2 regions of the Kribbella sp. NPDC050124 genome follow, and region 2 is predicted to be linked to the other one. Evidence: riboswitches for the same ligand, from Rfam matches in the RefSeq annotation. Region 2 holds a riboswitch; the other holds the start of a gene.

Region 1 (6,913 bases), on a different contig from region 2:
GCGGCCAAGCCCGAGGTCGAGCCTGAGGTGAAGGCCGAGGCCAAGCCCGAGGTGGAGGCCGAGGCCAAGCCCGAGGTGGAGGCCGAGGCCAAGCCCGAGGTGAAGCTCGAGGTGGAGGCCGAGGTGAAGGCCGAGCCGGTCGCGGAGCCGGAGCTGCCGGCCGAGCCGACGCCGATGCCGCAGCCGAAGAAGCCGCGGCCGCCGAACCTGGCCTGGCGCCGGCTGAAGGCCGGCTTCAAGCCGTCGCGCGGCCAGGCGATCGTCGCCGTCGTGCTCGCGCTGGTCGCCTGCATGGCGGTCGTCCAGGTCCGGGTGAACCGGGCCGACGACGGCTACCAGAACGCCCGCCGCGAGGACCTGATCGCGATCCTGGACGGCCTCGGCCAGAACACCCGCCGGCTGGAGAGCGAGATCGCCGAGCTGGAGGAGCGCAAGAACACCCTCGAGTCCAGCGCGGACAAGGCGCAGACCGCCCGCGAGCAGGCCGAGGCGCAGGTCCGGGTGCTCGGCATCCTGGCCGGCACCCTGCCGGCCCAGGGCCCGGGGGTACGGATCACGCTGAACGACCCCGAGGGCAAGATGACCTCCAGCAACCTGCTGGACGCGATCGAGGAGCTGCGCGACGCCGGGGCGGAGGCGATCCAGATCAACGGCTCGGTCCGGGTGGTGGCCAGCACCGACTTCGTCGACGACTCGCCCGGCATCCGGATCGACGGCCAGAAGGTCACCTCGCCGTACGTGATCGAGGCGATCGGCGAGTCGCACAACCTGGCCGAGGCGGCCAACTTCCCCGGTGGCCTGGTCAGTGAGGTGACCGGTCCGCAGGTGGGCGGAACGGCCGAGGTGAACGAGCTGCCGCAGGTGTCGATCACCGCCTTGCACGCGCCCGAGGAGCATCGTTACGCTCGCCCGGCGCCTAGCCCGACCAAGTAGCTGACGGACAGATCTGTACTTGAGCGAAAGAGGAACAAAGGTGTACCCCGAAGACCTGAAGTACACGGCCGAGCACGAGTGGGTGAAGGCCGACGGCGACGGACCGGTGCGGGTCGGCATCACCGACTTCGCGCAGGACGCTCTCGGCGACATCGTGTACGTGCAGCTGCCCGACGTCGGCAGCAAGGTGCGAGCCGGCGACGCCTGCGGCGAGCTGGAGTCGACCAAGAGTGTGAGCGACCTGTTCGCCCCGGTGAACGGCACCGTGACCGCGGTGAACGAGTCCCTGGCCGACCAGCCCGACCTGGTCAACACCGACCCGTACGGCGAGGGCTGGCTGCTCGACATCGAGGTCGAGGACGCCGAGGAGGTCGAGGCGCTGATGGACGCCGAGACCTACCAGGGCCAGCTCGACCAGAACTGAGTTCCACGGCCGCCGAGTGCCTGGGCACCGCCCGTCACCGGCTTGGCGGCTCCTGATAGGTTGGCCGGACCTCAACCGCTGGTAGAGGGTTGAGGTCCGGGTTGTGGCGTCCACACTTGTTCATACGGGGTCTATCGAAAACGTCGCCGGACCGCCGGCGATCGGGAGGATCACAGCATGCCGTTCTGCAACCAGTGCGGGCACGAGAACTCCGAGGGCAGCCGGTTCTGCTCGCAGTGCGGAGCGATGCTCCCTGGCGCGGACCGCCCGGCGGCAACCCCGGCAGCACCCGGCGTCACTCCCGGTGTCACCGACACCGCGATGCTCACCCCGATCGGCGTCGAGCCCGAGCCCGCCGGCACCGGTGAGCCGCTGTCGCCCGACGACGAGGCCGCGGTCGGCGCGCTGCCGGCCGGGTCCGCGCTGCTGATCGTCCAGCGCGGTCCGAACGCGGGCAGCCGGTTCCTGCTCGACGTCGACGTGGTCACCGCCGGCCGGCACCCGGACAGCGACATCTTCCTCGACGACGTGACCGTGTCGCGCCGGCACGCGGAGTTCCGCCGGGACGCGTACGGCGTGAAGGTCCGCGACGTCGGCAGCCTGAACGGCACCTACGTGAACCGCGACCGGATCGACGAGGTCCAGCTCAACAACGGCGACGAGGTCCAGATCGGCAAGTACCGGCTGGTCTACTACGCCAGTGGCCAAGCCTGAGCCGTCCGCCGAAGGCCCTGCTGAGGGCAGGGGGATCGGTGCGGTGCTGCAGCTGCTGCAGGCCGAGTTCGACGGTGTCACCATCTCCAAGATCCGCTTCCTGGAGGCCGAGGGGCTGGTGACACCTGCCCGGACCGCGTCGGGCTACCGCAAGTTCAGCGCCGCCGACGTCGACCGGCTGCGGTACGTACTGACCGCGCAGCGCGACCAGTACCTGCCGCTGCGCATCATCAAGGAGCACCTCGCCGCGATGGACCGCGGCCTCCGCCCGGCGGCCGTGGGCCCGCCGGTGGCCCCGAGCTCGCTGCCGGAGACCCCCGGGCTGCCGGCCGCCGAGGACTTCGGTGCCTACGGCACCGAGCTCAAGCTGACCCGGGACGAGCTGCGAGCGGCGGCCGGTGTCGAGGCCGAGCTGCTCGACCAGCTGGAGAACCACGGGCTGGTGGTGGCCCGCGGCAACCACTACGACGGCGACGCGATTCTGGTCGCCAAGCTGGCCGGCGAGTTCGCCGGCTACGGGATCGAGCCGCGGCACCTGCGCCTGTTCCGTACGGCGGCCGACCGCGAGGCCGGCCTGATCGAGCAGGTCACCGGGCCGCGCCGTACCGGCCAGACCGAGGAGCTTGCGGCGCTCGCCGTCCGGTTGCACGCGGCGCTGGTCCGCTCCCGCCTGCCTCGCTGAGCCTGACTTGTCCCCAGAGTTGTCCCCAGAGTTGTCCACTGTGTTATCCACCGGCGCACCCGTGGGACTGCCCGGGGCTGGCCCGCGGAGTAGGCTGAAGGTGTGCGCGAAGTCGACGTAATCGGAGTCCGGGTCGAGATGCCCTCGAGTCAGCCGATCGTGCTGCTCCGGGAGGTCGGGGGCGAGCGGTACCTGCCGATCTGGATCGGCGCGGCCGAGGCCAGCGCGATCGCTTTCGCCCAGCAGGGCATGGAACCACCCCGGCCACTGACGCACGACCTGTTCGCCGAGACCATCCGGGTGCTCGGGCACACCCTCAGCCAGGTCCGGATCGTGAACCTGACCGACGGCGTGTTCGAGGCGATCCTGGTGTTCGACGACAAGACCGAGATCTCCGCGCGGCCGTCGGACTCGATCGCGCTGGCGCTGCGCACCGGCACGCCGGTGTTCTGCGCCGAGGAGATCCTGGCCGAGGCCGGCATCCCGGTGCCGGAGAGTGAGACGGCCGGCGCCGACGAGGTGGAGGAGGAAGAAGAGGTCGAACGGTTCCGCGAGTTCCTCGACCAGGTGACCCCGGAAGACTTCGACAAGAGCTGACCTACTGACGAGTCAGCAGAGGCAGATTTGAACGGTCTGGTACAAGGCACGCAAGGTAACGATTGAGGTCAGGGTTGCGACACGCTCTCGGACCAGGGCGGTGATCGTTGACCCTCCCTGATCGGCGGCTTACCTTGAAGGAGTTGTGGGGTGTTGTCACTCCACGGATGTGACCCGTTCCAGTCGGTACCCAGGGAGGCTCAGGCGTGACACGCACCGGCGACACGGATCTGACGGCGCAGTCGACGTCCGAAGCGCACGCCGAGGCGGCCGCTGCCGCCGGCGTCCAGGGTCTGCTCTTCGACGACGACCTGCGGCCGATGCCGGAGGACGTCGGGTTCCGCGGGCCGACGGCCTGCGCCGCGGCCGGGATCACCTACCGTCAGCTCGACTACTGGGCCCGCACCGGCCTGGTCTCCCCGTCGGTTCGCCCGGCGACCGGCTCGGGCACGCAACGGCTGTACGGGTTCCGCGACGTCTTGTTGCTGAAAGTGATCAAGCGCCTCCTGGACGCCGGGATCTCGCTGCAGCAGATCCGGACCGCGATCGCGCACCTGAGCAAGCGCGGCATCGACGACCTGACCCAGATCACCCTGATGAGCGACGGCGCCTCGGTCTACATGTGCACCTCGCCGGACGAGGTGATCGATCTGCTGGCCGGCGGCCAGGGTGTGTTCGGGATCGCGCTCGGCGGCGTCTGGCGTGAGGTCGAGGGCTCGCTGTCCGAGCTCCCGACCGAGCGCGCCGACGGTCACGACGACGGCGACCAGCACGCGAACGACGAGCTCGCCGCCCGCCGCCGCGCCCGGATGACCGGCTGACCGACCCTGACCACAGAGCGCCCACTCACCGCGCGGTGTGTGGGCGACTTTGTTGTCACCCCCGGCCGCGGTCGCGTCTGCGCGCGGAGGCTGGTGACCGAAGTGTTCGGCGATTCCTGGTAGCCTCGGGACAGCCGTACACAGCACTCGGGAGAGACCCGTTGATCCGGGCGCCGAAGGGGCAATTCCTCCCCGGAACCTCTCAGGCCCATGGACCGAGTGCCACAGGCGACTCTGGAGCGCGCACCGGGCGTGACAGAGGGGGAGGCCACCGGCAGCACTGTCAGCAACGGAGCCTCTAGTGAACGACACGCCACAGGTCTCGGCCGCCTTCGCCGACCGTCACATCGGACCGCGCCCGGACGAGGTCGCGCGAATGGTCCAGCTTCTCGGGTACGACGACGTCGACGCGCTCGTGGACGCCGCCGTCCCGGCGTCGATCCGGTCCGCCGAGGCGCTCCGGCTCCCCGACCCGGCCTCCGAGGTCGACGCGCTGCACGAGCTGCGCGGGCTCGCGGCGCGCAACAACGTCGCCACCTCGATGATCGGCCAGGGGTACTACGGCACCTTCACCCCATCCGTCATCGTCCGCCGTCTGGTCGAGAACCCGGCCTGGTACACGGCCTACACGCCGTACCAGCCGGAGATCTCCCAGGGCCGGCTCGAGGCGCTGCTGAACTTCCAGACCGTGGTCTCCGACCTGACCGGGCTGCCGACCGCGAACGCGTCGCTGCTCGACGAGGGCACCGCGGCCGCCGAGGCGATGACGCTGGCGCACCGGTCCAACAAGAAGAGCAAGTCCGACCGGTTCCTGGTCGACGCGGACTGCTTCGCTCAGACCATCGCAGTAGTGCAGACCCGGGCCGAGGCGCTCGGCATCGAGGTCGTGGTCGCCGACACCACCGACGGCCTGCCCGAGGGTGACTTCTTCGGCTTCCTGGTGCAGTACCCGGGCGCCGGCGGACTCGTCCGCGACCTCAAGCCGCTGGTCGAAGCCGCGCACGAGCGCGACACCCTGGTCGCGGTCGCGTCCGACCTGCTCGCGCTGACGCTGCTCGAGGCGCCGGGTGAGGCCGGTGCCGACATCGTGATCGGGTCGTCGCAGCGCTTCGGCGTACCGCTGTTCTACGGTGGTCCGCACGCCGGCTTCATGTCCGTCCGCTCCGGTCTCGAGCGGTCGTTGCCGGGTCGCCTTGTCGGGGTGTCGGTCGACGCCGACGGCGCACCGGCGTACCGGCTGGCGCTGCAGACCCGCGAGCAGCACATCCGCCGCGAGAAGGCGACCTCGAACATCTGTACGGCGCAGGTCCTGCTGGCCGTGGTCGCGTCGATGTACGCCGTCTACCACGGGCCGGACGGCCTGAAGTCGATCGCCGCGCGCGTCCACGACTACGCCGGCAAGCTGGCCGCCTCCCTGCGCGCCGGTGGCGTGGAGGTTGTGCACGACAACTTCTTCGACACCGTGCTGGCCCGGGTCCCGGGTCGCGCCGCGGACGTGGTCGACGCCGCCCGGCAGAACGGGATCTGGCTGCGGCTCGTCGACGCCGACCACGTCGGCATCTCCTGCGACGAGAAGACCGACGCCCACGCGCTCCGGTCGGTCTGTGACGCCTTCGACCTGCGGTACGACGGCGCGCTCTCGGCGACCGCGTTGCCCGAGGCGGTGCGCCGTACGTCGGACTACCTGACGCACCCGGTCTTCAACACACACCGGTCCGAGACCGCGATGCTGCGGTACCTGCGCAAGCTGTCGGACTACGACTACGCGCTGGACCGCGGGATGATCCCGCTCGGCTCGTGCACGATGAAGCTCAACGCGACCACCGAGATGGAGCCGGTCACCTGGCCGGAGTTCGCCGACCTGCACCCGTTCGCGCCGGTCGAGGACGCGGCCGGGTACGTGAAGCTGATCGGCCAGCTGGAGCGCTGGCTGGCCGAGGTGACCGGCTACGCGAAGGTGTCGATCCAGCCGAACGCCGGCTCCCAGGGTGAGCTGGCCGGCCTGCTCGCGATCCGCGGCTACCACCGGGCGAACGGCGACCAGGACCGCAACGTCTGCCTGATCCCGGCCAGCGCGCACGGGACCAATGCCGCCTCCGCGGTGATGGCCGGTATGAAGGTGGTCGTTGTCAAGGGCAACGACGATGGCACGATCGACCTGGACGACCTGCGGTCGAAGGCTTCCGAGCACGCTTCGAAGCTTGCCGCGATCATGATCACCTACCCCTCGACGCACGGTGTGTACGAGGAGAGCGTGCGCGAGGTCTGCCAGATCGTCCACGACCACGGTGGCCAGGTGTACGTCGACGGCGCGAACCTGAACGCGTTGCTCGGCCTGGCCAAGCCCGGTGAGTTCGGCGGCGACGTCAGCCACCTGAACCTGCACAAGACGTTCTGCATCCCGCACGGTGGCGGCGGCCCGGGGGTCGGCCCGGTGGCGGTCGCCGCGCACCTGGCGCCGTACCTGCCGAACCACCCGCTGCTCGACCAGGCTGGGCCGGAGTCCGGTGTCGGGCCGATCAGCGCGGCGCCGTTCGGGTCCGCGGGCGTGCTGGCGATCTCGTGGGCGTACATCCGGATGATGGGCGCCGAGGGCCTGACCGCCGCGACCAAGGCTGCCGTACTCACCGCGAACTACGTGGCGAAGCGGCTCGAGGGCGCGTTCCCGGTGCTCTACACCGGCGAGAACGGCCTGGTCGCGCACGAGTGCATCCTCGACCTGCGGCCGATGACGAAGGAGAC
Region 2 (6,913 bases):
TCCCACACCCGGTTCGCCATTGCGGCCAGATGGATTCCCTCGCGAATGATCTCGGCTTCCGGGATCCCGCGTCGCCGCGCAGCGTCCTTGATCAGCGCCAGATCCTCAGGATCCGCGTAGACGTTCGTGCGCTTCATCGACATGTACCAACCCTAACACATGCACATGCCCGATCAGAGCCCGAGCTTGTCGAGGATTGCGGTGAGGACTCCGCCTAGCGTCGGCGGGTCCGGGTCCTCGGGGTCGTTCGGCGTGGTCGGTGGGTCCGTGGGGGTTGTGGGCGGCGGGTCGTTCGTGGTCGGCGGCTGGGTGGGCTGCGTCGTGGGGTTGCCGGTCGTCGTGGTGGTGGTGGGCTTCGGCGGCAGCTTGGTGGCCGGCGGTTGGGTCGACTCCTGGTGGTCAACCAGTTCCGGAGTCGGCTTCGGCGTCAGGCCTGGAGTGGCAGGTTGCTGACCGTCGGTCGGGACGCCGACCGGCGCCGTTGTCGTTGTCGAGGGCAACGGCGGGGTCTCGCCGGGAGTCGGCGGCTGCGTCGGGACCGGTGTCTCGGAGCCGCGCGGGACGGTCGGGCCGCTGGTCGGGATCCGGGTCGGCTCGAGGCCGGCGACCGGGTTGGCCGGTTCCGGGCCGCCGCCTGGGAGGGGCAGGAAGGCGGCGCCGATCCGGGGACCGCCGAGCAGGGCGATCAGCACCAGGACGGCATACAGGAGCAGTAGCCCGCCTGCCGCGAACCGGGCCTGGCGCAGCCGCTGACGGTTCTGCCAGGGCGGACGGGCGATCGCGGCAGAAGTCGGTCTCACAAGTCCCGCAGGTTATCGGCTGATCCAGCGCTTGAAACAGCCCTTGGAAGAAATTCCACGCTAGATCGCAATGATTGGGCATTTCCGTTCCGTTACGCATTCGTAGAATTGCAGTGAGTTAGCTGATGACGCGCCAATCGACCGGACAGCCCGGCATCTCGTGTGGAAGCCTGCTCTCATGTCTGCACTGGTGCTGCTGCACGGCCTCGGAGCCAACGGCCGGGTCTGGGACGCCTGGCCGCAACCGCGGTTCGCCCCCGACCTGCCCGGACACGGCTCGGCCGCCGCGCTGCCGTCGTACACCTTCGGCTCGATGGCCGCCGCGGTCGCCGAGACCCTCCCGGTACGGCGTGGCGTCGTCATCGTCGGCCACTCACTCGGCGGCGTGATCGCCCTCGAACTGGCGAGCGGCCGGTACGGCATCGACGTCGATCGGGTCGTCGCGGTCGGCGTGAAGGTCGCCTGGTCCGACGACGATCTGGGCCGGGCGGCCGCGCTGGCGCAGAAGCCGATCGCGTGGTTCGACACCCGGGAGGACGCGGCCGCGCGGTTCCTCAAGGTCTCCGGGCTGCAGGGACTGGCCGACCCGAGCGACCCGGTGGTCGAGCACGGCCTGGCCGAGGTCGATGGACGCTGGCGACTGGCCATGGACCCCGGCACGTTCGGCGTCGGCGCCCCGGACATGCCGAAACTCATCGCGGACTGCAAGGCCGACCTCGTGCTGGCCCGCGGCGAGCACGACCCGATGAACACCGACGACCAGCTCCGCGCCCTGCACGACCAGGTCGTCGTCTACCCGGGACTCGGGCACAACGCCCACGTCGAGGACGCGGATCTGCTCAGCACTCGATGACGTTGACGGCCAGGCCGCCGCGGGACGTCTCCTTGTACTTGATCTTCATGTCGGCGCCGGTCTCGCGCATCGTCTTGATCACCTTGTCCAGGGTGACGACGTGCACCCCGTCGCCGTGCATGGCCATCCGGGCCGCGTTGATCGCCTTCACCGAGGCCATCGCGTTGCGCTCGATACACGGGATCTGCACCAGCCCGCCGACCGGGTCGCAGGTCAGGCCGAGGTTGTGCTCCATGGCGATCTCAGCCGCGTTCTCGACCTGGAGCGGCGTGCCGCCGAGCACCTCGCACAAGCCGGCCGCGGCCATCGAGCAGGCCGAGCCGACCTCGCCCTGGCAACCGACCTCGGCGCCGGAGATCGAGGCGTTCTCCTTGTACAGCACCCCGATCGCGCCGGCAGTCAGCAGGAACCGGACGGCGCCGTCGTCGGTCGCCCCCGGCACGAACCGCCGGTAATAGTGCAGAACGGCGGGGATGATGCCGGCAGCACCGTTCGTCGGCGCGGTGACGATCCGGCCGCCGGACGCGTTCTGCTCGTTCACCGCGAGTGCGAACAGGTTGACCCAGTCCATCACCTTGAGCGGATCCACGGACCACGGATCCCGGGACAGCTTCTGGTGCAGCGCGTGCGCCCGCCGCGGCACCTTCAGGCCACCGGGCAGGATCCCCTCGGTCTCGCAGCCCTCGCGGACACAGTCCTGCATCACCTGCCAGATCCGCAGCAGGCCGTCGTGGATCTCGCCCTCGGTCCGCCAGGCCAACTCGTTCGCGAGCATCACCTCGCTGATCGACAGCTGCGACTCACGGCAGCGGTCGAGCAGTTCGGCGCCGGTGGTGAAGTGGTACTTCAGCGACGTGGTGTCCGCCACGATCCGGTCCCCGGCGGCCGCGTTCTCGTCGACCACGAAGCCGCCGCCGACCGAGTAGTACGTCCGTTCCCGCAGTACGTCGCCGTCCGCCGTACGGGCCGTGAACATCATCCCGTTGGGGTGGTACGGCAGCGCCTTGCGCCGGTGCATGGTCAGGTCGGTGTTCTCGTCGAAACCGATCTCGTGCACGCCGGCGAGCAGCAGCCTGCCGCGCTCGCGGATCGTCTCGACCCGGGCGTCGACGGAGTGCGTGATCACAGTCTCGGGGTCCGCGCCCTCGAGTCCGAGCAGCACGGCCTTGTTGCTGCCGTGGCCGTGGCCGGTCGCGCCGAGTGAGCCGAAGAGCTGGGCCTCGACTCTCGCCGTCCGGGCCAGCAGCCCGTCGTCGGCGAGGCCGAGTGCGAAGGTACGGGCGGCGCGCATCGGACCCACCGTGTGGGAGCTCGACGGGCCGATCCCGATACTGAACAGATCGAAGACGCTGATCGCCATCGTGTGGAGGTTCCTTCCGGTCGCCGTTGACCGTTGGTGTCCTCCCCGCTCTGTTGGGCCGATGCCTTCCAGAGGTGCCTCGCCCGTGCGGTGAAGGTGCCTGAGAGATTCTTGGGGAGAGTTGCTCCTACGGCGCCCAAGTCGTGCTTGGGACTCTCCCGCACGGGTTCATGCGGCTGTTGAGTTGACTGACGTCCGTGACGGTACGGCGGCCTCACCGCCGACGTCAATCCGGCCCGTGCGGACCGCCCAGATCTCGAAGAACCAGGTGAACAGTGGGGGAACGCTCGCTGCCAGCGCGGCCAGGGTGACCGGCCAGGACCAGCGCAGCGGGCCACGCACGACCAGCACGGTGAGCACGTAGACGATGAAGATGCCGCCGTGGATCGGGCCGAAGATCTTCACCCCGAGCTCGTTGTCGGACAGCACGTACTTGAACAACATCCCGATCAGCAGTCCGGTCCAGGAGACCGCTTCCGCGATCGCGACCCACCGGAACCACACCGCGTGCTTTGTACTCATCAGCGACCGACCCTAACAAGTCCCCCAAGGCGCGCCCGGGGTCGGCCGAGGGGTCGTCCCCGATGTGGTCGAGCAAGCGGTTGCCGAGGATCGAGGGAGTTTCCGCAGGCAGGAGATCTCCCGTATGAGATTGAGACAACGCGCCCTTGCGTCCGCAGTGGCGTTGGGTGTCGCGACCGCCGGACTCGTGACGCTTCCGGTGTCGGCAACCGAGGCGAAGACCCAGTTGCAGTGGACCGACTGCAAGCCGGAAGGCAACGACAAACCGGAGGTGGTGAAGGGCTCGCAGTGCGCAACCCTCCAGGTCCCGGTCGACTGGCGGGACCCGGACGGACCCACGTTCGGTCTCGCGGTCGCCCGCCGTACGGCGAAGAACCCGAGCGACCGCGTCGGCGTGCTGATGTGGGGCCCAGGAGGTCCCGGTGACTCCGGTGTCGACCGGGTCAAGACCGGGATGAGCCGGTTCAGTCAGCGGGTGCAGGACCGGTTCGACGTCGTCAGCTTCGATCCGCGCGGCATCTCCCGGAGCAACCCGGTGAAGTGCTCGGCCGCCCTGCTGGCCAAGCAGCCGTCGCCGATCATCAAGAACCAGGCCGAGTTCGCCGCGACGATCCGCTACAACCGCGATCTGGCCGCTGACTGCCGGTCCAACACCGGGCCGGTCTTCGACCACCTCGACACCTGGCAGACGCTTCGGGACGTGGACGCGCTTCGCGCCGCGCTGGGTGAGTCGGCGATCTCCTTCCACGGCAGCTCGTACGGGACGCTGCTCGGGGCGCAGTACGCCGAGACGTACCCGAAGCGGGTCCGGGCGATGGTCGTGGAGAGCGTGGTCGACCACAGTGCCGACTCCGCGAAGTCGTTCCTCGACTCGCAGGCATGGGCGGCTCAGGACTCGTTCGACGAGTTCGTGAAGTGGTGCCAGGGTGCAACGACCTGCGCGCTGCACGGTCGGGACGTCCACGCGTTGTGGGTGGATCTGCTGGCTCGGGCCGATCGCGGCGAGGTGCCCGATCCGCAAAGGCCGACGCTGCCGATCACGCCGTACTGGCTGAGCTTCAACGTGTTCCGCGCGCTCTACGGACCGCGGTGGACCGACCTGGCGACCATGCTGAAGACGCTCGACGCCAGCGCGCCGCCGACCGGGCAGCCGCCGGTCCCGACCGGCCTGGCCTCGAACACGCTCGCGGTGTTCTGCCAGGACTGGAACCTGCCGGTCCGCAACTACCAGGAGTACGCCGGTCTGCTCGCACGACTGGCCCGGGACAACCCGGACATGCGGTACCCCGGCCAGCTGATGGCCGTCTCGAGGTGCCTCGGCCTGCCGGCGGCGGACAACCCGCAGCACCGGCTGAAGGTCCGCGACCTGGCCGACCCGATCCTGCTGATCAACGCGCGCCACGACCCGGCCACGGGCTACAACTGGGCGCGCAGCGTGGAACGCCAGCTCGGCCGGTACGGCGTTCTGCTCACCTACGAGGGCTGGGGGCACGGCAGCTACAACAGCAGCCCGTGCATGCAGGACACCGTCGACGCCTACCTGCTCACGCTCGACGCCCCGAAGCGCGGGACCAGCTGCCCCGCCGTACCGCCGGCGTAGGTACTGCCCCGGGCAGGCATCTCCCAACCAGACGCCTGCCCGGGAGTCGTCAGACCGGTACTCCGGTCACCTCGAGCACGCGGTCGAGGTGGTCGCCGCGGACCATCCGGCCCGACAGCAAGCGGAGCTCGGCGCAGGCGGTCTCGAGTGCCTGCGGCTGGGATCGGCAGTTGTCGACGTACCAGAACGGGTCGTCGGGCTGCGGATCGTCGGCGTCGTCGATGTCGGCGTACCAATGCCGGTCGCCGCAGTGCACCACGCGCACGCGCAGGTTCATGTCACTACCCCCGTGTCCCCAGGAAATCCGGAGTCCCCCCGGGCTCCAGTTGGCCGGCTCGGCCCCGGCGCGTGGTCGCGGCCCCCCACTGCCACGCGCCGGGCCGAGTTCGACCCTCCCCCGCTCGCTACATCGTTGCCGACGGCCTCGGTGTTACTGCTTGTGACGAATAATTTTGGGTGATTCCGCGGCTACCGCGCGTTCAGGTCGTGTCTGACGGTCCAGCGCCGTCGCGAGCAGGTGCTCGGTGCGGTAGCTCGGCGTGCTGGAGTGAAGGCCTCGATGTGGTTTCATCGTGGCCTTTGCTCCAGTGCGGCGAGATGCCGTGCCGAGTGCCGCGCAGTAGGCGCTGGACCGTCAGACACGGCCTAGGTGCGACTGGGTCCAGTTTTCGAGCCCGTCGGCGGTGATCGGGAGGTCGGCGGTGAGGATCTCGAGGCGGTCGGAGTGCACCACCACGTTGTCCTCGATCCGGATCCCGATCCCGCGCAGCTCCGGCGGCACGGTCTCGTCGTGCGGGTGGAAGTACAGCCCCGGCTCGACCGCCAGCGCCATCCCGGCCTCGATCTCGCCGGCGAAGTAGGCCTCCGGCCGGGACGCGTCACAGTCGTGCACGTCCAGGCCGATGTAGTGCCCGGTGCCGCAGACGATGTACCGGCGGTGCTGCTGGCCGTCCGGGCCGAGCAACTCGTCCAGGGACACGTCCAGGAGGCCCCAATCCCGCAGCCCTTCGGCCAGCGTGCGCAGTGCAGCGTACTGGAAGGCCCGGTACGGCGCTCCGACCTTGACGGCCTCAAGTGACGCCAGTTGCGCCTTGTGCACGAGGTCGTACACCTGGCGCTGGGCGTCGGTGAACTCGCCCGTCGCCGGGAAGGTCCGGGTCACGTCGGCGGTGTAGAGCGTCCGGGTTTCGACACCGGCGTCGAGCAGGATCACGTCGCCCTCGTTCACCGGGCCGTCGTTGCGGACCCAGTGCAGCACCGGCGCATGCTTGCCAGCAGCAACGATCGAGGCGTACCCGACGCCGTTGCCGGCGGTCCGCGCGCGCCGGTCGAAGGTGCCCTGCAGCCACCGCTCACCGCCGCCGCGGATGGCCTCCGGCAGCTCCTTCGCGACGTCGCCGAACGCGAGCACGCTGGCCGCGACGGCCTCGCGCAGCTGGTCCAGCTCCCAGTCGTCCTTGATCCGGCGCAGCTCGGCCAGCGTCTGGCGCAGCGAGTTCCCGTCCGTCGGCGAGGTCCGGACCAGCGCGTCCAGCAGCGGCTCGACCCCCGGCGTCGACAGCATGAACGGCACGGCGCCGCGCACCGCGGTCGGCAGTTCCTCGATCGGGCGGCAGGCGATCTGCAACGCGTCCGACCAGTCCTTCAGCCCCGGCACCGGGCCGACCCACAGCTCGCCGTCGCGCGCGTTGGCGAAGAAGTCGGCCTCGTCCGGCCCAGCCGTCTCCCGCAGGTACAGCGTCGAGTCGCCGTCTGCCGAGATCACCAGTACGGCGCCC

Evidence for each region. A riboswitch is a leader RNA that binds a small molecule or an ion and turns the genes downstream of it on or off. The one in region 2 is predicted to bind glycine.
Region 1: it holds a riboswitch for glycine, as region 2 does, so the genes downstream of both, gcvP (aminomethyl-transferring glycine dehydrogenase) here and ACIBL3_RS35780 (L-serine ammonia-lyase) in region 2, are expected to answer to the same signal.

The regions. Positions count from the first base shown of each region.
Region 1 is NZ_JBITJU010000002.1:406,254-413,166, forward strand. Features, by position in the region: gene ACIBL3_RS08800 (DUF881 domain-containing protein) at 1-933, shown strand, start outside; gene gcvH (glycine cleavage system protein GcvH) at 974-1,357, shown strand; gene ACIBL3_RS08810 (FHA domain-containing protein) at 1,535-2,071, shown strand; gene ACIBL3_RS08815 (MerR family transcriptional regulator) at 2,058-2,753, shown strand; gene ACIBL3_RS08820 (bifunctional nuclease family protein) at 2,856-3,350, shown strand; gene ACIBL3_RS08825 (MerR family transcriptional regulator) at 3,557-4,171, shown strand; glycine riboswitch at 4,310-4,399, shown strand; gene gcvP (aminomethyl-transferring glycine dehydrogenase) at 4,548-6,913, shown strand, end outside.
Region 2 is NZ_JBITJU010000022.1:28,149-35,061, reverse strand. Features, by position in the region: gene ACIBL3_RS35795 (CopG family transcriptional regulator) at 1-143, opposite strand, end outside; gene ACIBL3_RS35790 (hypothetical protein) at 174-800, opposite strand; gene ACIBL3_RS35785 (alpha/beta fold hydrolase) at 979-1,653, shown strand; gene ACIBL3_RS35780 (L-serine ammonia-lyase) at 1,640-3,013, opposite strand; glycine riboswitch at 3,092-3,184, opposite strand; gene ACIBL3_RS35775 (DUF3817 domain-containing protein) at 3,182-3,535, opposite strand; gene ACIBL3_RS35770 (alpha/beta hydrolase) at 3,660-5,135, shown strand; gene ACIBL3_RS35765 (hypothetical protein) at 5,185-5,412, opposite strand; gene ACIBL3_RS35760 (aminopeptidase P family protein) at 5,770-6,913, opposite strand, start outside.